3 regions of the Micromonospora sp. DT227 genome follow, and region 3 is predicted to be linked to each of the others. Evidence: riboswitches for the same ligand, from Rfam matches in the RefSeq annotation. Region 3 holds a riboswitch; each other region holds the start of a gene.
The links. Region 3 has a riboswitch for cobalamin ahead of cobN (cobaltochelatase subunit CobN). Riboswitches for the same ligand answer to the same signal wherever they lie in the genome.
Positions count from the first base shown of each region.

Region 1 (10,140 bases), on a different contig from region 3:
GACCTGCGGCCGGGACCCGGTGCTGGGAATGGTGTCGGGCAGCGGATCGGCCCAGGCCGGGGTGGCGAGCGCCGCGGCCGCGACCGCCCCGAGCAGGGCGGACCAGAGCGCCGGGCGCAGCACCGGTGAGATCACCGGTGAGCGTCGCCGTCGCCTTCGGGCCTTGGTGCTGTCGACCATTCCGCTCCCCGTCCGGTCTGGTGCGCGCCACGCGTCGTGGGCGTGATGAGACAGGGCGACCCCTGGTGTGTGTTCCGCCCCACCCTGTCTTACCTCACCGACGCAACGATGTCGATGTGCGGAGCGTGACGACCGGTGAACTGGGTCGCTGCGGTCGACCGCGCGGGCGGCGCTCCGGACCCGCGACGTACGCTCGATCGGGACCCCAGGTGGAAGGACGTGGCTTTCGGATGGACGCCGGACTCAAGCGCGAGCTCGAAGCAAAGGTCTACGCGGGGGAGCGGCTGACCCGCGAGGACGGCATCGCGCTCTACGCGAGCGACGACCTGACCTGGTTGGGCCGGCTGGCCCACCACAGGCGTACGGAGCTCAACGGCGACCGGGTGATGTTCAACGTCAACCGGCACCTCAACCTGACCAACGTCTGTTCCGCGTCGTGCGCGTACTGCTCGTTCCAGCGCAAGCCGGGCGAGAAGGACGCCTACACGATGCGGATCGACGAGGCGGTCCGCAAGGCCAAGGAGATGGAGGACGAGCAGCTCACCGAGCTGCACATCGTCAACGGCCTGCACCCGACGCTGCCCTGGCGCTACTACCCCAAGGTGCTGCGTGAGCTGAAGGCCGCGCTGCCGAAGGTCAACCTCAAGGCGTTCACCGCGACCGAGGTGCAGTGGTTCGAGAAGATCAGCGGGCTGACCGCCGACGCGATCCTCGACGAGTTGATGGACGCCGGGCTGGAGTCGCTGACCGGCGGCGGCGCGGAGATCTTCGACTGGGAGATCCGGCAGCACATCGTCGACCACGCCTGCCACTGGGAGGACTGGTCGCGGATCCACCGGTTGGCCCACTCGAAGGGCATGAAGACGCCGTCGACCATGCTCTACGGCCACATCGAGGAGCCCCGGCACCGGGTCGACCACGTGCTGCGGCTGCGTGAGCTGCAGGACGAGACCGGGGGCTTCCAGGTCTTCATCCCGCTGCGCTACCAGCACGACTTCGTCGACTCGGCGGACGGCAAGGTCCGTAACCGGATCCAGGCCCGCACCACGATGGCCTCCCCGGCCGAGTCGCTCAAGACGTTCGCGGTCTCCCGCCTGCTGTTCGACAACGTCCCGCACGTGAAGTGCTTCTGGGTCATGCACGGGCTCTCGGTGGCCCAGCTCTCGCTGAACTTCGGCGTGGACGACCTGGACGGCTCGGTGGTGGAATACAAGATCACGCACGACGCCGACTCGTACGGCACGCCGAACACCATGCACCGGGACGACCTGCTCCACCTGATCTGGGACGCCGGCTTCCGCCCGGTGGAGCGGAACACCCGCTACGAGACCGTCCGTGAGTACGCTGCCGCGCCGTCGATGGCCGAGCGCCGTTCCGAGCCGCAGCAGGTCTGGGCCTGACCCGGCGATGAGCACCGGCAGGTCTGGGCCTGACCCGGCGACGAGCACCGGGGAGCAGCAGCGCGGTTTTCCTCGGCGGGACGCCGAGGGACGCATCCTGACGCTCGGTGACCTGCTCGGCGTGACGCTCGCCGGCCTGGTCATCGGCGTGCTGGCGTTGCTGCTCTTCGAGTGGGCGTTCGCCGCCCTCGGCGCCGGCGGGTTCGGGGGGACCAACGGCTGGCTGGCGGTGATCCTGCCGCTCTGGCTGTTCTGGGACGACTTCCGGGCCTGGGAGTTCGGTGCCGCCCGGGTGCTGGCGGCGCTGGTCGGGCTCGGGGTCGGCGTGCTGGCCGGGTTGCTGGCGGCCGGGCTGGCCGCGGGGCTGCCGGCGCTGTTCACCGGCGCGCTGGCCGCGGCGGTTTTCACCGTGGTCTACGCGGTGATCTGGTTTCATGGCGTGCACTGGCTGGCCCGGCGGACGGGCTGAGGTGGCGGAGAGAGTGGGAATGCGGGCATGAGCGCGGCGGTCAAGTACACGCTGGGCCGGATCGGGCTGTTCGTCGCGGTGCTGGCGGCCCTCTGGTTCGTCGAGATGAACATGTTCCTGCGGCTGATGCTGGCGTTGGTCTTCTCCGCCACGCTGTCGTTCTTCCTGCTGAAGGGGTGGCGGGACGAGATGGCCGGGGAGATGGCCGACGCGGCGGAGCGCCGCCGCGCCGAGAAGGACCGGCTGCGCTCCGCCCTGGCCGGCGACGACCAGCCCACCGACGCACCGGGCGAGCCCCGAGGCTGAGTGGTGAGAAGGGGCCCCTTCTCGACGCCAGGCGTTAAGAAGGGGCCCCTCCTTCCAGCTCACCAGTTGGTGGAGCCTGGGACGGTGGGCCAGGGGCGGTTCAGCGGCTTGATCAGGTACGCGATGCCGCCGGAGCCGGAGGCGACGGTGCCGTTGGCCCGGTAGCGCTTGGTGCGCTGCCAGATCTGCTCGAACTGCTCGCGCTTGTAGACGTTGCGCACCGCCTCGTTCGAGGACGACGCCGGGTCGTTGACGATCACGTCGCCGTCGGCGGTGAAGCCGACGATCACGAACAGGTGCCCGGAGGTGCCGTAGTTCGCCCCGTCCAGCTCCTCGGCCAGGAACGACTGCGACGTGACCACCGGGATGCCGGCCTTGATGAACCGTTCCGCCTCGTCCAGCGAGTGCAGGCGGGTGACGCGCGCCTCCAGGCCGGGGAAGCCGGCGGCGTACGCGGTGTTGAACGGCCAGTTGCCGGCGCCGTCGTACTCGTGGTCGTAGGTCATCCGGGCGGCGTGGTCGACGGTCGGGTCGGCGTAGGCGGGGTCGACCCAGGCGGTGTCCTCGGCCGAGGGCTTGCGTCCCCAGTACTCGACCACCATCTCGGTGGAGGTGGGCGAGCACCACGCCTCGCCGCCGCCGTCGTACTCCGGGTACTCGCCGATGTGGACGTTCTGCGAGTAGCGGGGCACGGCCAGCTCGGTGCCCCAGGCGATGCCGCCCCGGCTCGGCGTGACGGTGAACCGGTCCGGCACCTTCGAGGCCATCGCGCCGACCATCCGGACCTGCGGCGCGGCGGCCTGTCCGGGCGCGCGGTAGAGCGTCAGCCGGAGCTGGTACGAGCGCAGCAGCACCCCGGCCGAGGCGTCGTCGACGGCGAACGTGTCGGTCCAGATGCTCGACCAGGGGTCACCCTGACCGTCCAGCGTGGCCCGCTTGATGTCCTGGTCGCCGGAGGCCCAGCGGCCCATCACGTACCACGGGGTCTGGGCCCCGGTGTTGTAGGTGCCGTGCAGCTCGACCTGGATCCAGGTGCCGGCGGGGGTGCTGGCGTTCCAGGACGCGACGAGCTCGGTGGCGTCGAACCCGATCCGCCGCTCGGGTGAGGTCCAGGTGGCGTACTCCCAGGTGCGGGTGGCGCCGGTGTGTTCGTCGGTGAAGTCGGTGGTGCCGGCGGGCCGGGCGATGGTGAGCGCCGGCTGGCGGCCGGGCACGGCGCGGGTGCCCTGGTGCGTGCCGGTACGCCAGTCGGGGTAGCGGGAGAACTCCTGGAAGGTGATCTGTTCGTCGTGGGTGACGCCCGGCCGGGGGCCGTTGGCCTGGGCGGGTGCGGTGGTGCCGAGCAGGGTGAGCGCGGTCAGGCCGGCGAGGGCGACCGTGCGCAGGGGTCTTCCGAACATGGCAGCTCCACGGGGAAACGGCATCGTTGCCGTTCACTGTCGTCCTTGGCGGGAAGTTTCGCCAGATGTTCAGCCATGGAAAATCATTGCCGACGTGAGGATCAGGTCGGGATGGTTCATGACAACGACGGATGTTGATATGACCATGTGACTGCTGGTGGAGTGTGCGGACAACGGGATCTCCCCGTACCCCGAGGAGGTTGTCCATGGCCCTCCGCACGTCCCCGCTGCGCCGCCGGCTCGCGTTCGTCGCCGCCGTCGGCCTGATCCTGGTCACCGCCGCCGCCGGGCCGGCCGCCGCCCGCCCCGACCCGGACCGGGCCGGCGAGTCGGCCGCCGTCGCCTACCGGGTGCTCGGCCCACGCACCGTCGCCGACCGCACCGCGGTCGCCCGCACCGGCGCCGCCATCGACTACTCCGAACACGGCGTGCTGCACGTCACGGCCACCACCGCCGAGGCGAACGCGATCACCCGGCTCGGCTTCCGGCTGGAGAAGGACGTCGCCCCGGCGCCGGCCGGCGGCGCGACCGCGTACGCGTTCCCGCCCGCCGACTCGAACTACCACGACTACGCCGAGCTGACCGCGGTGGTGAACCAGGTGGTCGCCGACCACCCGAGCATCGCCCGCAAGCTCAGCATCGGCACGTCCTACCAGGGCCGGGACCTGATGGCCGTGAAGATCTCCGACAACGTCGGCACCGACGAGAGCGAACCGGAGATCCTGTTCAACGCCCAGCAGCACGCCCGCGAGCACCTGACCGTCGAGATGGCGATCTACCTGCTCAACCTGTTCACCGACAACTACGGCACCGACTCCCGGATCACAGGCATCGTGAACTCCCGGGAGATCTGGATCGTGCCCACCGTCAACCCGGACGGCAGCGAGTACGACATCGCCACCGGCTCCTACCGCTCCTGGCGGAAGAACCGGCAGCCCAACAGCGGCTCCACGTACGTCGGCACCGACCTGAACCGCAACTGGAGCTACCAGTGGGGCTGCTGCGGCGGCTCGTCCGGCACGAAGTCGTCGGACACCTACCGCGGCCCGTCCGCCTTCTCCGCCCCGGAGACCGCCGCGCTGCGCAACTTCGTCAACAGCCGGGTCGTCGGCGGGGTGCAGCAGATCAAGGCGAACATCGACTTCCACACCTATTCCCAGCTGGTGCTCTGGCCGTACGGCTACACGTACAGCAACACCGCCACCGGGATGACCGCCGACCAGTACAACACGTTCGCCACCATCGGCCAGCAGATGGCGGCCAGCAACGGCTACACCCCGGAGCAGTCCAGCGACCTCTACATCGCGGACGGCACCAGCATCGACTGGATGTGGGGCGCCCACAAGATCTGGGCGTACACGTTCGAGATGTACCCCGGCTCGGCCTCCGGCGGCGGCTTCTACCCGCCCGACGAGGTGATCCCGGCGCAGACCTCGCGCAACCGGGACGCCGTGCTGACGCTCTCCGAGTACGCCGACTGCCCGTACCGGGCGATCGGCAAGCAAAGCCAGTACTGCTGACCTCACCCGGCGGCGGGGACCCCGGCTCCACCCCCACCGGGGTCCCCGCCCACCCCGCCCGTCCGGGTGATCTCCGCTGGTCGTGCGCTACGGTGTCACCGACCGTGCCACAGCGAAGCCGGTGCGAAACCGGCGCTGTCCCGCAACTGTGATGCCCCGTACGGTCGGCGTCGGCCTCCCGCCGGCGCCGACGGACGTGGGACGAGCCAGGTCGCCTGCGGCCCGGTCGCGACACGCGCCTTCGAGGAAGGGCGCCTCGCGGACGGGGCCCTTCCAGCCTGTCGGCGAAGCACCACGCTCCTCGACCGACAGGAGGACCTGTGACCCGACGTACCCCTCGGCTCTTCGCCACCGCGCTCGCGGCCGGCGTGCTGCTGCTCGGCGGCTGTGCCGAGAAGACCTCGACCGACGCCCCCGCCCCCGGCGCGTCCGGCGGCTCGTTCCCCGCCAGCGTGGGCAACCTGACGCTGGAGAAGCGCCCCGAGAAGATCGTCTCGCTGTCGCCGACCTCGACCGAGATGCTCTTCGCCATCGGCGCCGGCAAGCAGGTCGCCGCCGTCGACGACCAGTCGAACTACCCGGCGGACGCGCCGAAGACCGACCTCTCCGGCTACCAGCCGAACGCCGAGGCGATCGCCGCGAAGAGCCCCGACCTGGTGGTGATCACCAATGACACCAACAAGATCGCCAGCCAGCTCGTCGCGCTGAAGATCCCGGTCCTGCTCACCCCGGCCGCGACCACGCTCGACGACACGTACCGGCAGCTCACCGACCTGGGCAAGCTCACCGGCCACCCGGCCGAGGCGGACGCCGTGGTGCGGAAGATGAAGGACGACATCACCGCGCTCACCAAGGACCTGCCCAAGCGCGCCGAGAAGCTGACCTACTACCACGAGCTGGGCCCGGAGCTGTACACCGCGACCAGCAAGACGTTCATCGGCACCATCTACGCGCTCGCCGGGCTGGAGAACATCGCCGACCCGGCCGACGCCGGCGGCAAGAGCGGCGGCTACCCGCAGCTCTCCCAGGAGGTCATCGTCAAGGCGAACCCCGACTTCGTCTTCCTGGCCGACACCAAGTGCTGCCAGCAGAGCGCCGACACGGTCAAGGCGCGCAGCGGGTGGGCCGGCCTCACCGCGGTCAAGAACAACCAGGTCGTGGCGCTTGACGACGACATCGCCTCGCGTTGGGGCCCGCGCGTCGTCGACCTGCTGAAGGCGATCGTCGACGCCACCGCCAAGGTTCCGGCCTGACCGTGGCCGTACGACCGGCGGACCCCGTGCCGGCCGGGACGCCCGACGCGTCCCGGCCGGCCGGCCGGCTGCCGCGCCCCCGCCGGGGCGCGGCACACGCCGACGCTCCGGCCCGGCCGGCCGGGCTGCGCACCCGCTGGCTGCTCGCCGGCCTGGTGGCGGTGCTCGTCGCGCTGGTGGCCGGCGTCTCGTTCGGCCCGGTCAGCCTGCCGCCCGCCAGCGTCGCGGCGGAACTGCTCAACCTGCTGCCCGGCGTGCACCTGGACAGCGGCCTCACCGAGCAGGAGGTCGCCATCGTCACCGAGCTGCGCCTGCCCCGGGTCGTGCTCGGTCTGCTCGTCGGCGCGCTGCTCGCCCTGGCCGGCGGCTGCTACCAGGGCGTCTTCCGCAACCCGCTGGCCGACCCGTACCTGCTCGGCGTGGCCGCCGGGGCCGGGCTCGCGGTCACCGCGGCGATCGTGCTCGGCGCCGGGGCCGGCGGGGCGCTCACCGGCCTGCCGGTCACCGTCCCGCTCGCCGCGTTCGTCGGCTCGCTCGGCGCGGTGGCGATGACGTACCTGCTCGGTGCCGCCGGCGGCCGGGACCGCTCCCCGGCCACACTGATCCTGGCCGGGGTGGCCGTGTCGGCGTTCCTCGCCGCCGGGCAGACCTACCTGCTGCAAGCGCACTCGGACAGCCTCCAGCAGGTGTACTCCTGGCTGCTCGGGCGGCTCTCCACCGCTGGCTGGCACGACGTGCTGCTGGTCCTGCCGTACTTCCTGCTCACCGCCGTGGTGGTGCTGGCGCACCGGCGGGAGCTGGACGTGCTCGCCCTCGGCGACGACGAGGCCACCAGCCTCGGGCTGCACCCGCAGCGGTCCCGCTACCTGCTGATCGCCGCCGCCTCGCTGGGCACCGCCGCCGCGGTCTCCGCCTCCGGCCTGATCGGCTTCGTCGGCATCATCGTGCCGCACACCGTCCGGCTGCTCGCCGGCTCCAGCCATCGGGTGATCCTGCCGCTGTCGATGCTCTTCGGCGGCGCGTTCCTGGCGCTGACCGACGTGGTCGCGCGGACCGCCGCGGCACCCGCCGAGATCCCCATCGGCGTGGTGACCGCGCTGCTCGGCGGCCCGTTCTTCGTCCTGATCCTGCGCACCGCCCGCGGGGTGCGCGCGTGAGCGCGAGGAGTGAGCCGGGTCTGCGAGCCCCGCAGTCGCACGCCCCGGGGACCAGCGTGAGCGCGAGGAGTGAGCCGGGTTTGCGAGCCCCGCAGTCGCACGCCGGGAGGCCAGCGTGACCGCCGCGGTCGAGGTCCGGGACCTGCGGGTCGAGTTGGGCGGCAGTCCGGTCCTGGCCGGCGTCGACCTGACCGTCGCGGTGGGCGAGTGGGTCACCGTCATCGGCCCCAACGGCGCCGGCAAGTCGACGCTGCTGCGCGCCGTCGGCGGCCTGCTGCCCGCGCCGGACGCCGTCTCCCTCTTCGGTACGCCGATCCGCGCGCTGCGCCGCCGCGACCGGGCCCGGGTGGTGGCCACCGTGGCGCAGTCACCGGCGGTGCCGGCCGGCATGGCGGTCGTCGACTACGTGTTGCTCGGGCGCACGCCCCACATGCCGCCGCTGGGTCGGGAGTCCGCCGCCGACCTGGCCGCCGTGCGCCAGGTGCTGGACCGGCTCGACCTGGCCGGGTTCGGCAGCCGCGAGCTGGCCACGCTCTCCGGCGGCGAGCGGCAGCGGGTCTTCCTGGCCCGGGCGTTGGCCCAGGGCGCCACCCTGCTGCTGCTCGACGAGCCGACCAGCGCGTTGGACATCGGGCACCAGCAGGAGGTGCTGGAACTGGTCGACCAGCTCCGCCGCGAGCACGACCTGACCGTGCTCGCCACCATGCACGACCTCTCCATCGCCGGCGAGTACGCCGACCGTCTGGTGCTGCTCGCCGAGGGCCGGGTGGCCGCCGCCGGCCCACCCGCCGAGGTGCTCACCGAGGACCTGCTCGCCCGCCACTACCGCGCCCACGTCCGGGTCATCCCCGGCGACCACGGCCCCCTGGTGGTCCCCGTCCGCCCCCACTGACCCGCCCCACTCTCCCCACCCCGCCCCTGCTGATTCACGGAAAGCGTGGCTATTCGCGGCCGAATAGCCACGCTTTCCGTGAAACTGTGCGGGCGCGGCGCGGCGCGGCGCGGATTGGCGTGGTGCGGCGCGGCGTGGTGCGGGTCAGCGGAGGGTGGAGATGGAGAAGAGCGCGCCGTGGGGGTCGCGGAGGGCGGCGGAGCGACCGGCCGGGTTGTCCCGGGGCGGGACGAGGATGGTGCCGCCCAGTTCGGCGGCGCGGGCCGCGGTGGCGTCGGTGTCCTCCACCCCGAAGTAGACCGTCCAGTACGCCGGCAGGTCGGCGGGGAGCGGCTCGGCCGCCGGCAGCATGCCGGCGACGATGCGGGCACCGCAGCGCCATCCGATGTAGGGGGCCGGCCCGGTCGACCGTTCCTCGGGATGCCAGCCGAAGACCAGCGCGTAGAACTCCCGGGCTCCCTCCGGATCGGGGGTGACCAGCTCGTTCCAGCACATCGCGCCGGGCGCGTTGAACAACTCCGCGCCGCGCATCGCCATCGGCTGCCAGACGCTGAACACCGCGCCGGCCGGGTCGGCGAGCACCGCCATCCGGCCCTGCGCGGCGACGTCGAACGGGGCGACGACCACCTGCCCGCCGGCCGCCGCGACCCGGGTGGCGACCAGGTCGGCGTCGTCCGTGGCCACGTACGTCGACCAGACCGGCACCTGGTCCGGGGTGGCCGGCGGGCCGACCCCGGCGACGGCCTTGCCGTCCTTGAGGAAGACGGTGTAGCCGCCGGCGTCCGGCACGGTGGAGATCCGCCCGGTCCAACCGAACAGTTGCGGGTAGAACCGTCTCGCGTCGTCCAGTCCGGGGGTGGCCAGGTCGGTCCAGCAGGGTGTGCCGGGCTCGACGCCGTTCACGGGGGACCCCTTCCGCCGGGGGCGGTCCCGCTGGCCCGCCCTGCCGGCATCGTGGCACCACCGGACCGGCCGCCGGGCCGGAACCGGACAAAACGTCAGCGGAAGCGGCGCCCCTCGTCCCGCCGGTACGCCCAGCCGGCGACCGCGGCCAGCGCCACCACCCAGACCACCAGCATCACCAGCGCCCGGGGGTCGGGCCGCCAGTCGGTGACCGCCGCCCACATCAACTCCACCGCGCCCCGGGTCGGCAGGTAGGGGGCGACCGCCCGGACGAAACCGGGGGCCTGGTCCGGCGCGGAGAGCAGGCCACCGCCGAACGCCAGCGGGAAGAAGAGCACCTGCGCCACCACGATCGCCGCCTTGCTCGGCAACGAGTAGCCGATCGCGAGGCCGAGCAGCGTGAACGGCACCGAGATCACGGCGACCGCGGCGAGCCCGATCAGGAACTGCGCCACGGTGACCCGCGCCGCGGTGGCCACCGCCGCGATCACCACCACCGGCACCATCGACAGGTAGGTCAGCACCAGGCCGGCCAGGATCCGCCCGGCCAGGCGCGGCGTCGGCCCGGCCGGCAGGGTCCGGGTGTACGGGTTCCAGGGCTGGTCGCGGTCCTCGGCGACGCCCACGCCGTACTGGAAGATGTTGGCGCTCATGGTCGCG
Region 1 covers NZ_JBNCLA010000001.1:761,743-771,882, forward strand. The annotation lists gene ACLQ2W_RS03760 (C40 family peptidase) at 1-180, opposite strand, end outside; gene mqnE (aminofutalosine synthase MqnE) at 411-1,580, shown strand; gene ACLQ2W_RS03770 (hypothetical protein) at 1,588-2,049, shown strand; gene ACLQ2W_RS03775 (DUF4229 domain-containing protein) at 2,077-2,355, shown strand; gene ACLQ2W_RS03780 (C39 family peptidase) at 2,415-3,755, opposite strand; partial or broken gene ACLQ2W_RS03785 (M14 family metallopeptidase) at 3,962-5,272, shown strand; cobalamin riboswitch at 5,343-5,512, shown strand; gene ACLQ2W_RS03790 (ABC transporter substrate-binding protein) at 5,596-6,528, shown strand; gene ACLQ2W_RS03795 (FecCD family ABC transporter permease) at 6,597-7,685, shown strand; gene ACLQ2W_RS03800 (ABC transporter ATP-binding protein) at 7,801-8,577, shown strand; gene ACLQ2W_RS03805 (VOC family protein) at 8,722-9,480, opposite strand; gene ACLQ2W_RS03810 (ABC transporter permease) at 9,576-10,140, opposite strand, start outside.
Region 1: another riboswitch for cobalamin. It lies ahead of ACLQ2W_RS03790 (ABC transporter substrate-binding protein); the one in region 3 lies ahead of cobN (cobaltochelatase subunit CobN).

Region 2 (10,140 bases), on a different contig from region 3:
AACAAGGCGCTCACCGGCGTCCGCACCCGGACGGCCGGGGGTTGCGTGTTCGTGGTGGCCGACCGTGCCGAGTCGAGCGTGGTGTCGGCCGCGGTGCGGTTCGACGCGCTCGGCGACGCGCTGCGCGGGCTGGCCGAGGTCGCCGCGGACTGCGCGGCCGTCGACGCGGACGTCTACCTGGCCTGGGAGAACCAGCCCGAGGAGTTCGACGCCACCGCCGCCGCGCTGCTCGACGTGATCAACGCGCATCCGCTGCCGGACCGGGTGCGCCGGCTCACCACCACGGTGGCCGGGCGCGGCGGCGCGGTGATGCACCACCACTTCACGTTCCGTCCGGACGGGACCGCGATGGTCGAGGAGCGGCTGATCCGGGGCCTGCACCCGTACATCGCGCAGCGGATGCAGTTGGAGCGGCTGCACCGGTTCGACCTGACCCGGCTGCCGTCGCTGGACGAGGAGGTCTACCTCTTCCAGGCGGTCGCCCAGGAGAACCCGACGGACCAGCGGCTCGTCGCGTTCGCCCAGGTCCGGGACCTGACCGAGCTGCGCGAGCAGGACGGCCGGCTGGTGGCGCTGCCGACCACCGAGGACGCGGTCACCGCCTGCATCGACTCGATCCGCCGGGCGCAGTCCCGGCGACCGTCGAAGGTCCGGTTCCCGACCAACCGGATCGTCATCTACGTCTGGCCGCCGAGCGAGCTGACCCGCGAGGAGATGGAGCGGATCGCGGCCCGGGTGCGCCCGACCACGGTCGGCGCGGACCTGGAGGAGATCCTGTTCATCGGGCGGCAGCGGGACCGCCGGACCGGGGAGCTGACCAAGGTCGGCGTGCGGATCGCGTTCGACGTCACCGGGCAGGCCCGGCTCTTCGTCGGGGAGCCGCCGACCGAGCCGGTCGAGCCGCTCGACGACTACCGGCTGAAGGTGCTGCGGGCGGCCAGCCGCAACACGGTCTACCCGTACGAGCTGACCGGGCTGCTCGGCGAGTTCACCGAGCACGACCTGGACGCCGAGCACACGCTGGTGCCGGTGGACCGGCCGAAGGGGCGCAACACCGCCGCGATCGTGGCCGGCGTGGTCCGTACGCCGACGCCACGGCACCCGGACGGGGTGACGCGGGTGGTGCTGCTGGGCGACCCGACCAAGTCGCTCGGCGCGCTCTCCGAGCCGGAGTGCCGGCGGGTGATCGCCGCGCTGGACCTGGCGCAGCGGATGGGCGTGCCGCTGGAGTGGTACGCGCTCTCCGCCGGCGCCCGGATCTCGATGACCTCGGGCACCGAGAACATGGACTGGGTGGCCGCCGCGCTCAAGCGGATCGTCGAGTTCACCCAGGACGGCGGCGAGATCAACATCGTGGTGGCGGGCATCACCGTCGGCGCCCAGCCGTACTGGAACGCCGAGGCGACGATGCTCATGCACACCAAGGGTGTGCTGGTGATGACGCCGGACTCGGCGATGGTGCTGACCGGCAAGCAGTCGCTTGACTTCTCCGGTGGCGTGTCCGCCGAGGACAACTTCGGCATCGGCGGCTACGACCGGGTGATGGGCCCGAACGGCCAGGCGCAGTACTGGGCGCCGAACCTGCCGGCCGCGCACGAGGTGCTGATGGCGCACTACGACCACACGTACGTGGCGCCGGGTGAGGACGCGCCGCGTCGGGCCACCACCACCGACCCGGTGGACCGGGACGTGTCGACGTTCCCGCACACGGTGGCCGGCAGCGACTTCACCACGGTCGGGGAGATCTTCTCCGCCACCGCGAACCCGGACCGGAAGAAGCCGTTCGACATCCGTACCGTGATGCGGGCCCTCGCGGACCAGGACCACCCGGTGCTGGAGCGGTGGGCGGGCATGGCCGACGCGGAGACCGCGGTGGTGCAGGACGTGCACCTCGGCGGCATCCCGGTCTGCCTGCTCGGCATCGAGTCCCGGTCGGTGCCCCGGCACGGCTTCCCACCCACCGACGGCCCGGACACCTACACCGCCGGCACGCTGTTCCCCCGGTCGTCGAAGAAGGCCGCGCGGGCGATCAACGCGGCCAGCGGCAACCGGCCCCTCGTCGTGCTGGCCAACCTGTCCGGCTTCGACGGCTCGCCGGAGTCGATGCGCAAGCTGCAACTGGAGTACGGCGCGGAGATCGGCCGGGCGATCGTGAACTTCCGCGGCCCGATCGTGTTCTGCGTGATCTCGCGCTACCACGGCGGCGCGTTCGTGGTGTTCTCCAAGGCGCTCAACCCGGCCATGACGGTGCTGGCGATCGAGGGCTCGTTCGCCTCGGTGCTCGGTGGCGCGCCGGCCGCCGCCGTGGTCTTCGCCGGCGAGGTCGCCGCGCGCACCGCCGCCGATCCCCGGGTACGCGAGTTGGAGCGCCGGGTCGGGGCCGCCACCGGCACCGAGCGCGCGACGCTCACCGGGGAGCTGGACGAGCTGCGGTCGTCGGTGCGGGCCGAGAAGCTGGGCGAGGTGGCCACCGAGTTCGACCGGGTGCACAGCATCCAGCGTGCCGTCGAGGTCGGTTCGGTGGACGCGGTGATCCGCGCCGCCGAGCTGCGGCCCCGGATCATCGAGGCGATCGAGGCGCGTCTGGGCTGACCCCAGGACGCGTCGACGGCGGCGGACGGGCTTCGGGCCCGTCCGCCGCTTCGCGTGTGGCGGTGCTTGACCGGGCCGAACCGGCCGTGATGTGCTCACCACGTCAGCTTGATGGAAACGGTTGTCGTTTCCGGAAGTGGAGGAGACATGTCGCTCACCGTTCCGCCCGCCCTGCTCCGCGCCGCCGAGGCCGGTCCCGTGTCCGAGGAGGCGTTCGTCGCCTGCGTCCGCGACTCCCTGCCGTACGCCTGGGAGACCGTCAGCCGGGTGGTCGCCGACCTGGCGACGTCCGACGCCGACTTCACCGACAACGTCGTGCCGCCGCCGGGCGAGACCGAGCGCGGGCAACTGCTGCGCGCGCTCGCCAGCGACGCGATCCGCGCCGGCCTGGAGCGTCACTTCGGGGTGCGGCTGGCGTTCCAGAACTGTCACCGGGTGGCCGCGTTCCGGCCGTCCGCCGCCGGCTCCGAGGCGTACCGCCGGTTCACCTCCAGCCGGGGCCAACTGCTGAACCAGTCCCCGACGCTGCGCAACTGCTGAGCCACGCGCCACGCGGCGGGCCGGCGTGCCCCGCCGGCCCGCCGCCGGCCCGGTGGGGTCGGCGCCGGGTCAGCCGTGGCCGCGCACCAGCGGCAGGAACACCTCGTCCACGATCTCGACAAGCACCTCGTCGGGGACCGAGGGGATGCCGCGCATCGCGTACTCGGCGCGGAGCAGCATCATCGGCGCCGTCGCCACCCGGGGCCGGGCGGCCGCCGCCGGCGCCTCGCCCCGGGCCGCGGCCCGTTCCAGCATCCCGAGCCACGCGCGGTCCATGGTGTCCGCCCCGGACCGCTCCCGCATCAGGGTGAGCAGCTCCGGGTCGTCGGCCGCGGCGGCGAGCAGGCCACGCAGGATCGTCCCGTGCGGCGAGGACCACGTCTCGTTGGCCCGCCGGAGCATCTCGAGCGCGTCGCCGCGCAACGTTCCGGTGTCCGGGTTCGGCATGGCGGCGTCGGACAGGTGGCGGTACGCCGCGATGCCCAGCGCCGCCCGGTGCGGCCACCGGCGGTAGATGGCGTTCTTGTTGGTGCCGGCGCGGGCGGCGACCCGGTCCATCGTCATCCCCGAGTATCCGGATTCGCGCAGTTCCGCCGCGGCGGCGTGCAGGATCGCCCGTTCCAGTTCCTCGCCCCGGCGCCTCGTGCCCATGGCTTGCAGGGTACTCGACGTACCCTGTAGGGTACGCGGCGTACCTTACCGAACGGGGAGGAACGCGAGATGCGCGTCTTCGGCATGAACTACGACACCGGCTTCGTGAGCGCCGGGTCCACCACCCACGAACCCTTCGACCCGGAGACCGTACGGCGCGACCTGCGGGTCATCCGCGACGAGCTGCACTGCGACGCGGTGCGGATCACCGGCGGCGTCCAGGACCGGCTGGAGCTGACCGCGCGCCTGGCGGCCGAGACGGGGCTGGAGGTGTGGTACTGCCCGTTCACCAACGGCCTGGACCGCGCCGGGCTCATGGCGTTCCTGCTCGACGGCGCCGAACGGGCCGAGCGGCTGCGACGCGAGGGCGCCACGGTCGTCTACCTCACCGGCTCCGAGATCTCCATGTTCACCGAGGGCTTCCTGCCCGGCCGCGACCTGACCGAGCGCCTGGCGCTGTTCACCGATCCGATGCGGATGCGGGAGGCGGTCCCGGTCGCGCGGGCCGCGGTGCGCGACTTCTTCGCCGACGCGCTTCCCGCGGTGCGCGAGCGGTTCGGTGGCCCGGTCGGATACGCCTCGATCCCCCTCGAAGGCGTCGACTGGACCCCGTTCGACATCATCGCCAGCGACGCCGGCTACCGCGACGCCACGAACGCGGCGGCGTTTCCGCAGAGCCTCGCGGCGGCGGTGGGCCAGGGCAAGCCGTACGCCGCCACGGAGTTCGGCTGCTGCACGTATCGGGGCGCCGCCGACGTCGCGGGCGCGACGGAACCGGTGACCTACGACGAGCACGGCCGGGCGGCGAAGCTCACCGCGACGCTGGAGCGCGACGAGGAGGGCCAGGCCCGCTACCTCGTCGACCTGCTGCGCGACTACGAGGCGGGCGGGGTGGAGGCGGCGTTCGTCTACACGTTCGCGAACCGGCACCTGCCCACCACCGAGGACCCGGAGCACGACTACGACCTGGCGGCCCGGGGCATCGTGCGCGTGCTGCCGGACGGCTCGTGGACACCCAAGGCCGCCTTCCACGCCCTCGCCGAGTACGGCCACGCCCGCGCGTCGAGCCGGTCGGCCGGCTAGGCGTCCGGCCCGCCGCCGTCCCGACGGCGGGGCCCCGCCGCCGGGACGGAACTGGCACTGTGGACGGATGACGGACATCGACGCCCGCCGGCCCCATCCCTTCTACCAGGACGCCGACGGCGTCAACCGGCCGCCCGGCCCGCACAAGCACCCCGACTACGCCCGGTTCGCGGCCGGCTCTCCGGTGGTGCCCATCGTCCGCCGGGTCGGCGGCGAACCGGTTCCGGCGCTGCTGATCTGCCGGTACGCCGACGTGCGCGAGGTGCTGCGCCGGCAGGACGTCTTCTCCCGGGCCGCCGCCGCGTACGCCGACGAGGTCGACGTGTCCGGCACCATGCTCGGCATGGACGGGGCCGAGCACGCCCGGGTGCGCGGCACCGTGAAGGACGCGTTCACCCGGCCGGCCGTCGACGGGCTGCGCGACGCGGTCCGCACCGCGGCCGAGGAGCGGCTCAGCGCGATGGTGGGCCGGGGCGCTCCGGCGGACCTGGTCCGCGACTTCGCCGTCCCGTTCGCGCTGGACGTGATCTGCGACCTGCTCGGCCTGCCGGCCGACGACCGGATGCGGTTCCGCCGGTGGGGCGACATGTTCCTCGGCGCCGGCGACCTGAGCCGCGAGGAGGCGGCCCGGTCCGCCGAGGAGATGGGCGGCTACCTGTGGGAGCAGCTCGAACAGCGACGCGACCGACCCGGCGACGACCTGCTCGGCCGGATCGCGACCGCCGCCGCCGACCAGCCGGTGGACGTCCAGATCAAGCTGCCGATCTCACTCGTGGTGGGTGGCTGGGAGACCACGGCCAGCTCGATCGCCACGTTCGTCCACGTGCTCCAGACCGAGCCGTACGGGCCGGCCGGCACCGGATGGGCGTACCTTCTCGCGCACCCCGAGCGGCTGGACGGCGCGGTCGCCGAACTGGAGCGGCTGCACTCCACCGCGAACGGCGACGAGATGCCGCGGCGGGTGATGGCGGACGTGACGCTGCCCAGCGGCGCCCGACTGGCGGCGGGCGACATCGTGGTCCCCTCGCACGACGCCGCCAACCGCGACCCGGCGGTGTTCCCGGACCCGGAACGGATGGACTTCGACCGCGCGCCCACGCCGCACCTGTCCTTCGGCCACGGCGCGCACTACTGCATCGGGGCCCACCTGGGCGCGCTGGAGGTCCGCACCGCACTCGGCCTGCTGCTGCGGGAGCTGCCCGGCCTGCGCCTCGCGGTGCCGCCGGACGAGGTGCCGTGGAAGCCGGGCCACGCCATCCTCGGCCCGGTCGCGCTGCCGGTCACCTGGTAGGCGCGGCACCCGGCCGTGGACCGGGCACGCGCTTGCATCTATACACTCGGTATATATACTGAGTGAATAAGCTGCCGAGGAGGATCACTGATGACCGAGACATCCGTCCCCGAACACGGCATGACCCGCCGCACCCTGGTCCGGGCCGCGTTGGCGGTGGGAGCCGGCGCGTCGATCGGCGTCGCCGGCCGCACGACGGCGGCCACGGCCCAACCGGGGCCGGCCCGGCTCACACTGCCCACACCGACCGGACCCCACCCGGTCGGCACCGTTGCGCTGCACCTGGTCGACCGGTCACAACCGGACCCCCTCGCCGGGCCGGGACGGTATCGGGAGCTGATGGTCAACGTCTGGTATCCGGCCCGGGACGTGTGGCGGCACCCCCGCGCCGAGTGGATGACCGCCGCGTCGCTACGTGCGCTACTGGAGTCCACCGGGTTCGATCCCGACGCGGTGCGGGCGCCGCTGACCGCCGGCCACGAGGGCGCGCCGGTGCGACGCGCCGCCCGTCGGCTGCCGGTGGTGGTCTACTCGCACGGCGCGGGCAGCCATCGATCGGACACCACCATCGTGGTCCAGGAACTCGCCAGCCACGGATACGCGGTGGTCACGGTGGACCACACGTACGACGGGCCCAGCGAGTTCCCGGACGGCCGGGTGACCGTCCGGGAGGACGACTACGACGCGACGCCCTGGACCTACACCCGCGACGTGCGGTTCGTGCTGGACCAGATCGCCGTCCTCGCCGCCGGCGGCAACCCGGACGTCGACCGTCGGCCGCTCCCGACCGGGCTGTGCACGGCGCTGGACCCGCACCGGATCGGCATGTTCGGTTGGTCGAAGGGGGGGACCGCGACCGCGCTCACCATGGGCACCGACCAGCGGGTACGCGCCGGGCTGAGCTTCGACGGCCCGATGCTGTCCCAGCCGCGGCCCACCGACCTGGACCGGCCGTTCATGCTGATGACGGCGGAGTACACCCGCGTCACGGAGCCCGCCGTCGCCGAGTTCTGGTCGCACCTGCACGGCTGGCGGCTCAACGTCCAGGCTGCCGGCGCGCTCCACCAGTCGTACGGCGACAACCAGTGGCTGGTGCCGCAACTGGCCCGGGTGATCGGGATGAGCGACGAGGAGCTCACCGGCTGGATCGGCACCCTCGACCCCGCCCGCGCGGTACGCATCCAACAGGCGTACCCGTTGGCCTTCTTCGACAGGCACCTGCGGCACCGGGGTCACCTGCTGCGCGGCCCGAGCCGCTCCTTCCCCGAGGTGTCGTTCGTGGCCTGAGCCGATCGGCGGGCGGCGGTGTCAAGCGGGGCCCCCTCCTCTACCGGAGGCGTTAACAAGGGGCCCCGCCTTCACCTCCCATCTGGTGTTGCCTACCGGCCATCACCGCCATATATGGTGTCCCCGCAGCTGGTTCGGCCGCGCCTGACAGGCGCGGCCGAGGCAAGAGGGAACCCGGTGGAAGTCCGGGACTGCCCCGCAGCGGTGAGTGGGAACGACCGCCGTCATCAGCACTGGGCCACCGGCCTGGGAAGCGACGGCCAGTAGGCGACCTTCGTGTCACGCCCGCGAGTCCGAAGACCTGCCAGCGCGCCGTGCGCTGCCGCGCGCGGCGGTCGAAGGTCGCGCGGGACGACCGACGCCAGCAACCGGGCCGGCCTGCGTGCCGTGCCCGTTGGCGTTCTCCCGCCGGCCGAGACCATCGGTGACAGCGAGGGAGAGGTCATGACGGTCGTGCAGGAGAGTCAGCGGTCCGGTGCCACCGGGCCGGAGCAGCGCCGGCTGGCGATGCGGGTCCGCAAGCGGGACGGCGACACCGAGCCGGTCGACGTCAACCGGATCGTCCGGGCGGTCGAGCGCTGGGTCGCCGACCTGGACGAGGTCGATCCGCTGCGGGTCGCCACCCGGACCATCAGCGGGCTCTACGACGGGGCGAGCACCGCGGAGCTGGACCGGTTGTCGATCCAGACCGCGGCGGAGCTGATCGGCGAGGAGCCGCAATATTCCCGGTTGGCGGCCCGGCTGCTGGCCGCGTACGTGGACGAGGAGGTCCGTGGGCAACAGGTGACGCGCTTCAGCGAGTCGATCGGGTACGCGCACGGGCTGGGGCTGATCGGTGACGACACCGCCGCGTTCGTGGCCCGCCACGCCGACGAGCTGGACGACGCCGTGGACCCGGCCGGTGACCTGCGGTTCGAGTACTTCGGACTGCGTACGGTGGCGGACCGTTACCTGCTGCGGCACCCGGAGTCGCGGCTGGTGGTGGAGACGCCGCAGTACTGGCTGCTGCGGGTGGCCTGCGGGCTGTCGCACGCCCCGGCCGAGGCGGTCGGTCTCTACCGGCTGATGTCCAGCCTGGCCTACCTGCCCAGCTCCCCCACGCTGTTCAACTCGGGCACCCGGCACACCCAGATGTCGTCGTGCTTCCTGGTGGACTCGCCCCGCGACGAGCTGGACTCCATCTACGAGCGTTACCACCAGGTGGCGAAGCTGTCGAAGTTCTCCGGCGGCATCGGCATCTCCTGGTCCCGGGTGCGCGGCCGGGGCGCGCTGATCCGGGGCACGAACGGGCGGTCGAACGGCATCGTGCCGTTCCTCAAGACGCTCGACGCCGGGGTGGCGGCGGTGAACCAGGGCGGCCGGCGCAAGGGCGCGGCCTGCGTCTACCTGGAGCCGTGGCACCCGGACGTGGAGGAGTTCCTGGAGCTGCGGGACAACACCGGCGAGGAGTCCCGGCGCACCCACAACCTCAACCTGGCCAACTGGATCCCGGACGAGTTCATGCGCCGGGTCGAGGCGGACGAGGACTGGTCGCTGATCGACCCGTCCGACGCGCCGGAGCTGCCCGACCTGTACGGCGAGGCGTTCGACGCCGCGTACCGGGCGGCCGAGAAGAAGGCGGTCCGCACGGTCCGGGCCCGTGACCTGTACGGGCGGATGATGCGCACGCTCGCGCAGACCGGCAACGGGTGGATGACGTTCAAGGACGCCGCGAACCGGCTGTCCAACCAGACCGGCGAGCCGGGCAACGTGATTCACCTGTCCAACCTGTGCACCGAGATCCTGGAGGTCAACGACGACGCCGAGACCGCGGTGTGCAACCTCGGTTCGGTGAACCTCGGCGCGCACGTCACCGCCGACGGGGTCGACTGGGAGAAGCTGCGGGCCACCGTGCGCACCGCGGTGGTGTTCCTGGACCGGGTGATCGACATCAACTACTACCCGGCCGCGCAGGCGGCGGCGTCGAATCCGCGCTGGCGGCCGGTCGGGCTCGGGCTGATGGGCCTCCAGGACGCGTTGTTCACGCTGCGCCTGCCGTTCGACTCACCGGCGGCGCGGGAGCTGTCCACCCGGGTGCAGGAGGAGATCCTGCTGACCGCGCTGGAGACCTCCGCCGGGCTGGCCGAACGGTTCGGGCCGCATCCGGCGTACCCGCGGACCCGGGCCGCGAAGGGTGACCTGCACCCGGACCTGTGGGGCGCGACGCCGACCCAGGTCGACAGGTGGGCGGCGCTGCGGGCGCGGATCGCCGCGTACGGGCTGCGCAACTCGCTGCTGGTGGCCATCGCGCCGACGGCCACCATCGCCTCGATCGCCGGCTGCTACGAGTGCGTCGAGCCACAGGTGTCGAACCTGTTCAAGCGGGAGACCATGTCCGGCGAGTTCCTCCAGGTCAACACGTACCTGGTGCGGGAGCTGAAGGCGCGCGGGCTGTGGACGCCGCAGGTCCGCGACCGGATCAAGCGGGCCGAGGGCTCGGTGCAGGGCGTCGCCGAGCTGCCCGCCGAGGTGCGGGAGCTGTTCCGGACCGCGTGGGAGCTGCCGCAGCGGGCGCTGATCGACCTGGCCGCCGCGCGGGCGCCCTACGTGGACCAGTCGCAGTCGCTGAACCTGTTCCTGAGCGCGCCGACCATCGGCAAGCTCTCCTCGATGTACCGGTACGCCTGGCGGTCCGGGCTGAAGACCACCTACTACCT
Region 2 covers NZ_JBNCLA010000003.1:283,349-293,488, forward strand. The annotation lists gene ACLQ2W_RS13580 (carboxyl transferase domain-containing protein) at 1-2,592, shown strand, start outside; gene ACLQ2W_RS13585 (SCO5389 family protein) at 2,740-3,132, shown strand; gene ACLQ2W_RS13590 (TetR/AcrR family transcriptional regulator) at 3,202-3,783, opposite strand; gene ACLQ2W_RS13595 (hypothetical protein) at 3,853-4,866, shown strand; gene ACLQ2W_RS13600 (cytochrome P450) at 4,934-6,157, shown strand; gene ACLQ2W_RS13605 (alpha/beta hydrolase family protein) at 6,248-7,444, shown strand; cobalamin riboswitch at 7,558-7,767, shown strand; gene ACLQ2W_RS13610 (ribonucleoside-diphosphate reductase subunit alpha) at 7,889-10,140, shown strand, end outside.
Region 2: another riboswitch for cobalamin. It lies ahead of ACLQ2W_RS13610 (ribonucleoside-diphosphate reductase subunit alpha); the one in region 3 lies ahead of cobN (cobaltochelatase subunit CobN).

Region 3 (10,140 bases):
CATCGTGGTGCCGTGCCGGGCGAAGTCGCGGACCCGTTCGCCGGGCGGCATCGGGGTCTTGCCGCCTTCGAGACGGGTGAGGATCACCGACTGGGCGACCTCGGGGACGGTCAGTTCGCGTCCGGCGATCGCGGCGACGGCGGTGAACGACGAGACGCCGGGAACGATCTCGACGGCCAGGCCGAGCGCCCGGCACAGGTCCAGTTGCTCCTGCACCGCGCCCCAGAGCGCCGGGTCGCCGGAGTGGATCCGGGCCACCGTCAGCCCTCGCCGCGCGGCCCGCTCGTACAGCGGCAGCACTCCCTCGACGGGCAGTTGCGACGAGTCCACGATCTCCGCGTCGGCGCGGGCGTGGCCGAGCACGTCGGCGTGCACCAGGCTGGCCGCCCAGATCACCAGGTCGGCGTCGGCGATCACCCGGGCCGCCCGCAGGGTCAACAGGTCCGCCGCGCCGGGGCCGGCCCCGACGAACCACACCTTGCCGGAGCTGGTCACAGTTTTCCTCCTCGGCGGTCCCGGCGGGCGGGAACCAGCAGCGTCGACAGGTACGGCAGGTCGTGCGCGGCGTCGTCCACCGCGCCGATCCGCTCGTCGGGCAGCCCGAGGCCGCACCCGAGCACGGCGTCGCCGAGGCGGCCCTGCCGGCGCAGCTCCCCGACCAGCTCCGGGTGCCGCCGCCAGCCCTTGTAGGCCACCACGGTGCCGGGGCCGGCCAGCGCGTCGGCGAAGAGCGCCAGCCCGGCGGTCGCCGGTAGCAGGGTCAGCGGCTCGCGTCCCTCGCAGAGCGGGGTGCCGCTGCGCGCGGCCAACTCCTGCATCGCGGTGATGCCGGGCACGGTGGCGACCCGCACCGCCGGGCGCAGCGCGCGGACGCTCTGCGCCAGGTAGCCGAAGGTGGAGTAGACGTTGGGGTCGCCGATGGTGGCGAAGGCGAGCGCCCGCGCCCCGGCGTCGACCGCCTCGACCACCACGCGGGCGGCGGCGTCCCAGGCCGCCGCGCGCCGGGGGCTCACCCCGCCCCGGTCGTCCAGGGCGAACGGCAGCCGGCGCAGCCGGTCCGCCCCGACGTGCGCCAGCACGGTCCGCTCGGCCCGGCCGGCGCCCCCGCCCTGGTCCGCGCCGCCCGCGGGCCGGTCCGCCATCACGGGTACGAAGACCAGGTCGGCCGCGCACAGCACCCGTACCGCCTTGAGGGTGAGCAGTTCCGGGTCGCCGGGCCCGACGCCGACCCCGGTCAGCACCGCGTCGACAGGTGCGGCGGCTCGACTGCCGGCGGTCATCGACACGCCTCGACCAGGCGCCGGGCGGCCGCCGGGGCGCCCGCCCAGTGGGTGTGCAGGTAGGAGGCGTGTACCCGGCCGGCCACGAAGCCGTGCGCCGTGCCGTTCCAGCGCCACGCCGGCTGCTCGCCGTGGCCGGGGTCGGTGGTGGTGCGGTGGAACTCGTGGCCGCGTACCGCGTCGCCGGCCCGGGCCACCGGGGAGTCCGCGGCGGCGACCGCCTCCCGGTAGCCGAGGGTCAGCCGACCGGTCATCCGGGCGGTCAGGTCGAGCCGGCCGCACATGGGCGCGCCGTCCAGGGACCGGCCGAGGTAGAGCAGCCCGGCGCACTCGGCGACGATCGGGCCGTCGAAGGCGGCCACCTCGGCACGGAGGGTGGCGTTGCCGGCCAGCGCCTCCGCGTACGCCTCGGGGAAACCGCCCCCGACGATCACCGCGCGGGTGCCGGCGGGCAGCGCCGGGTCGCGCAGCGGGTCGACGGTGACCACGTCGGCGCCGGCCGCGGTGAGCAGTTCGGTGGTCTCCGCGTACGAGAAGGTGAAGGCCGGACCACCGGCGACCGCGACCAGCGGACGGTCCCCGCCGGCCGGGCCGCCGACGGCGGCGACCGGATCCCAGGCGGGCACCCGCAGCGGCGCGGCGGTGCGGGCCAGATCGAGCACGGCATCCAGGTCCACGGTGGACTCGACCAGGTCGGCGAGGGCCGCGACGATCGCGAGCGACTCGGGCGCCCGCTCGGTGACCGGGACGAGCCCCAGGTGCCGGGCCGGGGCGGCCACCTCGACGGCCCGGGTGACCGCCCCGAGCACCGGCACGCCCACCTCGGCGAGCGCGTCGCGCAGCAGCGTCTCGTGCCGGGGCGAACCGACCCGGTTGAGGATCACCCCGCCGATGCGCACCGTCGGGTCGAAGGCGGCCATGCCGAGGGTGAGCGCGGCGGCCGACCGACCCTGCGCGGTGGTGTCGAGCACCAGCAGCACCGGCGCGTCGATCAGCCGGGCGACGTGCGCGGTGGAGGCGAAGTCGCCCCGGCCCACGGCGCCGTCGTGCAGGCCCATCACGCCCTCGACCACGGCGACGTCGGCGGGCGTGGGGACGCTCGCGCCGTGCCGCAGCAGCGGGGCGATCCGGTCCGCGCCGACCAGGAAGGGGTCGAGGTTACGGCCGGCCCGGCCGGCGGCGAGCGCGTGGTAGCCGGGGTCGATGTAGTCCGGACCGACCTTGTGCGGGCTGACCGTCAGGCCACGGCGGCGCAGCGCGGCGAGCAGCCCGGTGGCCACCGTGGTCTTGCCGTGCCCGCTGGCCGACGCGGCCACCACCAGCCGGGGCAGCGCCCAGGGCGTCGTCGGGCCGGTCACCACTCGATACCCTTCTGGCCCTTCTGACCGGCGTCCATCGGGTGCTTGACCTTTGTCAACTCGGCGACCAGGTCGGCCGCCTCCACCAGCCGTGGGTCGGCGTCCCGTCCGGTGATCACCACGTGCTGGAAGCCGGGCCGGTCGGCGAGGGTGGCGACCACCTCGTCGACGTCCACCCAGCCCCACTTCATCGGGTAGGTGAACTCGTCCAGCACGTACAGCCCGTACCGCTGGGCGGCCAGGTCGCGCTGGATCTGCCGCCAGCCCTCCAGCGCGTCGGCGGCGTGGTCGGCCGCACCGCCGCGCTGGATCCAGGACCAGCCCTCGCCCATCTTGTGCCAGACCACAGGCGCGCCCTGACCGGTGCGCTCGTGCACCTCGCCGAGCGCCCGGAAGGCGTTCTCCTCGCCGACCCGCCACTTGGCGCTCTTGACGAACTGGAACACCCCGATCGGCAGGCCGGCGGTCCAGGCCCGCAGCGCCAACCCGAACGCGGCGGTCGACTTCCCCTTCATCTGTCCGGTGTGGACGAGCAGCAGCTGCCGGTGCCGCCGCTGCCGGGTCGTCAGGCCGTCGTCGGGCACCGTGCTCGGCTTCCCCTGTGGCATCAGCGATCTCTCCTCGTCGTCATCCCCGCGAGCACTCCCGCGATCTTGCGGTTTCGGTCCGCCATGTGTGCGCTTCGTCCGCTATGCCGGGGCAGCAAGTGCAAGATCGCGGGCGAGCGGGTGGGTGAGGGCGTTCAGCAGGTGGTGCGGGGCACTGAGCTGGGTGGCCAGGCGGCGGGCCAGGTGTAGGCGGACGGGGCCCGATTCGCAGTCGACGACCACACAGGGGGCGCCGGTGGCGGCAAGGAGCGTCGCCGCCGTGGCCGCCCGCTCCAACGGGCGCCGGCCCGCGGTGGCCCGACCGTCGGTGACGATGAGCACCAGGGGGCGGCGTTTCGGGTCGCGCAGCCGTTCCCGGCGCAGCAGGTCGGCCGCCGCGAGCAGGCCCTCGGCCAGCGGGGTACGCCCACCGGTGGACATCTCGGCCAGCCGGATCGAGGCGGTCAGCACCGACGAGGTGGCCGGCAGCAGGGTGCGAGCCCGGTCGCCCCGGAAGGCGATCACCGCCACCTTGTCCCGCCGCTGGTACGCGTCGGTGAGCAGGGCGAGCACGGCGTCCTTGACCGCCGTCATCCGCTCGCGAGCGCCCATCGACCCGCTGGCGTCCACCACGAACAGCACCAGGTTGCCCTCGCGTCCCTCGCGGACCGCCTCGCGCACGTCGTCCGGGCGCAGCCGCAGCGGACCGGTGAGCCGACCCCGGGCCGCCTGGTGCGGCGCGCCCGCGCGGACCGTGGCCGGCAGGTGCAGCGCGGTCACCCGACCGGCCGGCACCCGGGCGCCCGTGGTGCGGCCCCGCCCGGTGCGGGCGCGGGATCGCCGACCGGGCACCCCGTCCCCCACCCCGGGCGCGGTGAGCAGCCGCGCCTTCAGCCCACCCCGGGGTACGGCCACCGACTGACCGGCGGCGGCGTCGCCCGGACGCGGCCGGTCACGACGCTCGTCGTCGTCGCCAGGCCCGCCGCCGTCGGCCCACCCGGGCCGGCCGTCCGCCGGCCGTCCGGCGGGACCGTGCGACCTGTCCCCGGCGAACGACTCTCCGTCGGGTCCGCCTCGGTCGGCGTCGGGTCCACGACGCTCGGCGTCGACGGTGTCGCGCCCGCCGGAACCGTGCCGCCCCGGGCCGGCCCCGTCGGGACCACGACCGTCCCCGGCCGCCGGGTCTCCGCCGCGCCCGTCCGGGCCGCCCCCGCCGAAGCCGGGCCCGTCCCCCGCCGCCCCACCAGGACCGCCGGGACCGCCGGAACCGCCCGGACCGCCCGGACCGCCGGAACCGCCCGGACCGCCGCCCCGCGGGCCGTCGCCGTCGCCGTCGCCGTCGCCGCCGTCGTCCGGGTCATCGGGGTGCTCGTCCTGGGCGCGCTGCAACGCCTCGTCGAGGCGCTTGTCGTCCAGACCGGGAGTGTCGAACGGGTCGCGGCGACGCCGGTGCGGCAGGGCCAGCCGGGCGGCCACCCGGACGTCGTCGACGGTCACCCGGTCCCGCCCGTGCCAGGCGGCGTGCGCCATCGCGGTACGGGCGGTGACGATGTCGGCGCGCATCCCGTCCACGTCGAACGTGGCGCAGACCTCGGCGATCTGGCGCAGCGAGGAGTCCGGCAGTCGCACCCGGGCGAGCCGTTGCCGGGCGGCGGCCACCTGTCGGGCGGTCCGCGCATCGGCCTCGGCCCAGCGGGCGGCGAAGCCGGCCGGGTCGGCGTCGGCGGCCAGCCGGCGACGGACCACCTCGACGCGGACCGCCGGGTCCCGGCTGGCGCCCACCTCGACGGTGAGCCCGAACCGGTCGAGGAGCTGCGGGCGCAGCTCACCCTCCTCCGGGTTCATCGTGCCGACCAGCAGGAACCGGGCCGCGTGGCTGACCGAGACGCCCTCCCGCTCGACGTGGTTGCGACCCATCGCGGCGGCGTCGAGCAGCAGGTCAACCAGGTGGTCGTGCAGCAGGTTCACCTCGTCGACGTAGAGCACGCCGCGGTGCGCGGCGGCCAGCAGGCCCGGTTCGAAGGCGCGTACCCCCTCGCCGAGGGCCCGCTCCAGGTCCAGCGAGCCGACCACCCGGTCCTCGGCGGCGCCGACCGGCAGCTCGACCAGCCGGGCCGGCGCGGTCTCGGCGGCGGCGCCGGCGGGGTGCGGACCGTCCGGGCAGGCCGGGTCGGGCGCGGCCGGATCGCACCCGAACCGGCAGCCCGCCAGCCGCCGCACCGGTGGCAGCAGCGCGGCGAGGGCCCGTACCGCGGTGGACTTGGCGGTGCCCTTCTCGCCCCGCACCAGCACCCCGCCGATCGCCGGGGAGACGGCGTTGAGCAGCAGCGCCAGCCGCATGTCGGCCATGCCGAGCACAGCGCTGAACGGGAAGGTGCTCATGCGCGTTCCTCCAGGTCACCCTCGCTGGCGAGGTACGTGTCGCGGAGCCGGTCCAGGGTGGCCGGCTCCGGTTCGGCCCACAGCCCCCGGTCGGCGGCCTCCAGCAGCCGCTCGGTGATGCCGCGCAACGCCCACGGGTTGGACCGCTCCAGGAAGTCACGGGTGGTGTCGTCGAAGACGTAGGCGGCGGCCAGGTGCTCGTACATCCAGTCGTCGACCACCCCGGCGGTGGCGTCGTAGCCGAACAGGTAGTCCACGGTGGCGGCCAGCTCGAACGCGCCCTTGTAGCCGTGCCGGCGCATCGCGGCGATCCACTTCGGGTTGACCACCCGGGCCCGGAACACCCGCCGGGTCTCCTCGCCCAGCGTCCGGGTGCGCACGTCGTGCGGCATCGCCGAGTCACCCACGTACGCCTCCGGCGAGGCGCCGGTCAGATGGCGGACCATCGCCACCATCCCGCCGTGGTACTGGAAGTAGTCGTCGGAGTCGACGATGTCGTGCTCGCGGGTGTCCTGGTTCTTCACGGCCACCGCGATCCGGGCGAACGAGCGTTCCATGTCGGCACGCGCCTCCCGCCCGTCGAGACCCCGGCCGTAGGCGTAGCCACCCCAGACCGCGTACACCTCGGCGAGGTCGGCGTCACTGCGCCAGGTTCGGGCGTCGATCAGCGGCAGCAGTCCCGCGCCGTACGCGCCCGGTTTGGAGCCGAAGATCCGGGCGGTGGCCCGCCGCTCGTCGCCGTGCTCGGCCAGGTCGGCGGCGACGTGCGCGCGGACGAAGTTCTCCGCGTCCGGTTCGTCCAGCGCGGCCACAAGCCGGACGGCGTCGTCGAGCAGCGCCACCACGTGCGGGAACGCGTCGCGGAAGAACCCGGAGATGCGGACCGTGACGTCGACGCGGGGCCGGCCCAGTTCCGCGGTCGGCACCACCTCGACACCGGTGACCCGCCGCGACCGGTCGTCCCACACGGGTCGGCAGCCGAGCAGGGCCAGCACCTCGGCGATGTCGTCGCCCTGGGTCCGCATGGCGCTGGTGCCCCAGACGGACAACCCCACCGACCGGGGGTACGCGCCGGTGTCGGCGAGGTGCCGCGCGAGCAGCGAGTCGGCCAGCGCCGTGCCGACGTCCCAGGCGTTGCGGCTGGGAATGGCCTTGGGATCGACCGAGTAGAAGTTGCGACCGGTGGGCAGCACGTTGACCAGCCCCCGGGTGGGAGAGCCGGACGGGCCGGGCGGCACGAACCGGCCGTCCAGGGCGCCGAGGGTGTTGGTCAGCTCGTCGGTGGTCCGCGCCAGGCGGGGCACCACCTCGGTGGCGGCGAAGCGGAGCACCGCGGCGGCGTCCGGGACGGCCCGGCCGGTCACCTCCGCGACCACCGCCTCGACCGCGTCGGCGTCCCAGCCGAGGGTCTCCATGCCGACCACCAGCCGGCGCGCCAGCGCCTCGATCAGGTCGACGGCGTCGGCGGCGGTGACCGACGGCCCGTCCACGACCTCGGTCAGCGCGGCCGGCAGGGCCATCCGCCGCCCCGGCGACGCGAGCAGCGCCTGCTCGTCGAGACCGTACGCGCCGGCGAGCGCCTGCCGCAGGCCGGGCAGGGCACGGGCGCCGCCCCAGACCTGCGGGGCGCGTAGCACCGCGAGGACCAGGTTGACCCGCGGTTCGTCGGTGGGGGCGGCGGCGAGGACGTGCAGCCCGTCGCGGATCTGCACGTCCTTGACCTCACAGAGGTAGCCGTCGAGGTGCAGCACGAAGTCGTCGAAGTCGTCGGCGTCGGGCATCGCCTCGGCGTGCAGGTCGTGGTGCAGTTCGGCGGCGCAGACCAGGTCCCAGATCTGCGCCCGCACGGTCGGCGCCTTGGCCGGGTCGAGGGCCTGCACGGTGGCGTACTCGTCGAGCAGTTGCTCCAGTCTGGCCAGGTCCCCGTAGGTCTCGGCGCGGGCCATCGGCGGCACCAGGTGGTCGACCACGACGGCGTGGGCACGCCGTTTGGCCTGGGTGCCCTCACCGGGATCGTTGACGATGAACGGATAGACCAGCGGCAGGTCGCCCAGCACCGCGTCGGGGGCGCAGTCGGCGGCCAGGCCGAGGCCCTTGCCGGGCAGCCACTCCAGGGTGCCGTGCTTGCCCAGGTGCACCACGGCGTCCGCGCCGAACCCACCGTCGGCGACCGGCGCGGCGAGCCAGCGGTACGCGGCCAGGTAGTGGTGGCTGGGCGGCAGGTCCGGGTCGTGGTAGATGGCGATCGGGTTCTCCCCGAAGCCGCGCGGCGGCTGGATCAGCAGCACCACGTTGCCGAAGCGCAGGCCGGCCAGGACGATGTCCCCACCCTCGGTGTACAGCTCGCCGGGCGGCTCACCCCAGTGCTCCCGCATCCGCTCGCGCAGCGCGGCGGGCAGCTCGTCGAACCACCGCCGGTACGTACGCCCCGGTATCCGGGCCTCGGCGGCGCGCTGCTGCTCCGGGGTGAGCCACTCCACGTCGTGGCCGCCCGCGGCGATCAACGCGTGGATCAGGGCGTCGCCGTCGTCGGGTGGCGGGGCGTCACCCAGGTGGTAGCCGGCGTCGGCCATCGCCGCGAACAGCCGGACGGCGGAGGCCGGGGTGTCCAGACCGACCGCGTTGCCGACCCGGGAATGCTTGGTCGGGTACGAGCTGAGCACCACCGCGACGCGCTTGTCGGCGGCGGGCACGTGCCGTAGCCGGGCGTGGCGGACCGCGATGCCGGCCACCCGGGCGGCCCGGTCGGGGTCGGCGGCGTAGACCGAGAGCCCGTCGGCGTCGATCCGCTTGAACGAGAACGGCACGGTGATGATCCGGCCGTCGAACTCGGGGATGGCGACCTGCATGGCGGCGTCCAGCGGGGACAGTCCGGCGTCGCTGCCGGCCCACTGCTCGCGGGTGCTGGTGAGGCAGAGGGCCTGGATCACCGGCACGTCCAGCGCCGCGAGGGCGCCGACGTCCCAGGCGTCCTCGTCGCCGCCGCCGGAGGCGTCAGCGGCCACCGCTCCGCCGGCGGCGAGCACGGTGACCAGCAGCGCGTCGCACCGGCCGAAGAGACCGAGCGGACCGGCGCCGGCGGTCAACCCCCGCAACGAGCCGCAGAAGATCGGCAGCGGGTTCCCGCCGGCGGCCCGTACCGCGTCGGCGAGCACGTCGACGAAGCCGGTGTTGCCGGCCAGCGCGTGCGCCCGGTAGAAGACGATCCCCACGGTGGGCCGGCCGGGGACGATCTCCGGATCGCCGTGCACGCCGTAGGCCGGGGTGGGCGCGGGCGGGTCGAAGCCCTCGCCGGTGAGCAGCACCCGGTCGGACAGGAACCGGGCCAGCCGGCTCAGGTTCGCCGGGCCGCCCTCGACCAGGTACGCGAGCGCCTGGGTGACCACACCGGACGGCACGGTGGAGACCGCCATCAGCTCCGCGTCGGGCAGCGCCTCACCGCCGAGCACCACCGTGGGGACGCCGCTGGCCAGCACGGCGGCCAGCCCGTCCGGCCAGGTCTGCCGGCCGCCGAGCAGGCGTACGACGGCGAGGTCGACGCCGTCGACGAGCGCGGGCACCGCGTCGGCGGCGACCCGCGCGGGGTTGGCGAGCCGGTAGTCGGCGTCGCTGGCGCGGGCGGCCAGCAGGTCGGTGTCGGCGGTGGACAGCAACAGGATGCGCACGAGAAACTCCGGAGAGTGACACCCGGGGTCGCGCGGAGGCGACCGGGGCGAAGTGGGATGGGAGCGGCGTCAGCGGGTGCGGCGACCCGCGGCGCGACTCACCGAGACGCGGGTCGGGGAGCGGTCAACGCTGGCGGCACGCGCCCCGGCCGAGGGGGTCCACGGTCCCGGGTGCGCCGGCACGACCGGCGGCATGGCAGGCAACGGGTGCGGCGGAGCGTCCACCGTGCGGATCATGACGATGTTCGTCGATGAAAGAGATGCCGTGCGTCATCGGGTCCTCCTCGGGTGTCCACGCCCTGGGGTACGTCCGACGGCCGAAGTATCCTGGCTCCCGGATCAACGCTCACCCCCGGCCTTCCAACCGCGCACGCACGGTCGTGGCTCGCAAGGGGGGATCACTCCCCGGTGACAGTGGCGGGACCGCGCCGGAATCGCACCGGCTTCCTTCACTGCCGTCAGGCCGCGAATGCTGCCACACCTCACGACCTGCGGTCAACGCCACTCCACCACGGGCAACCGTCGCCCGGACCATCGAGACCGGCCGATCAGTCCCCCAGCCGCCCCGCCGGGGTCACGACCCTCCGGACCGGCGCTCCGCCGGCGCCCGGGCCGTCTCGATCGCACAGCCCCGAACACGCCGCTGACCGAGAGCGATCAGGTAGCGCGGGTAGGGGCAGTCCGGCGCTGCCCCTACCCATGCGGCAGAGACGTCACCTCGTGGCGGACGCGGGGTTCCAGCGGTCGTGGTGGATCGCCGCGGACAGGGGGCGCCGGTGGCGCCAGCCGTGTCGTTCGAGATCGGGCACCGCTTCGAGGTGGGTGACGGGGCCGAGGCAGAGCCAGGCGACGGGTCGGATGCCGGCCG
Region 3 covers NZ_JBNCLA010000011.1:138,946-149,085, reverse strand. The annotation lists gene cobM (precorrin-4 C(11)-methyltransferase) at 1-495, opposite strand, end outside; gene cobI (precorrin-2 C(20)-methyltransferase) at 492-1,280, opposite strand; gene ACLQ2W_RS29420 (cobyrinate a,c-diamide synthase) at 1,277-2,638, opposite strand; gene cobO (cob(I)yrinic acid a,c-diamide adenosyltransferase) at 2,635-3,246, opposite strand; gene ACLQ2W_RS29410 (VWA domain-containing protein) at 3,328-5,607, opposite strand; gene cobN (cobaltochelatase subunit CobN) at 5,604-9,272, opposite strand; cobalamin riboswitch at 9,593-9,722, opposite strand; gene bluB (5,6-dimethylbenzimidazole synthase) at 9,986-10,140, opposite strand, start outside.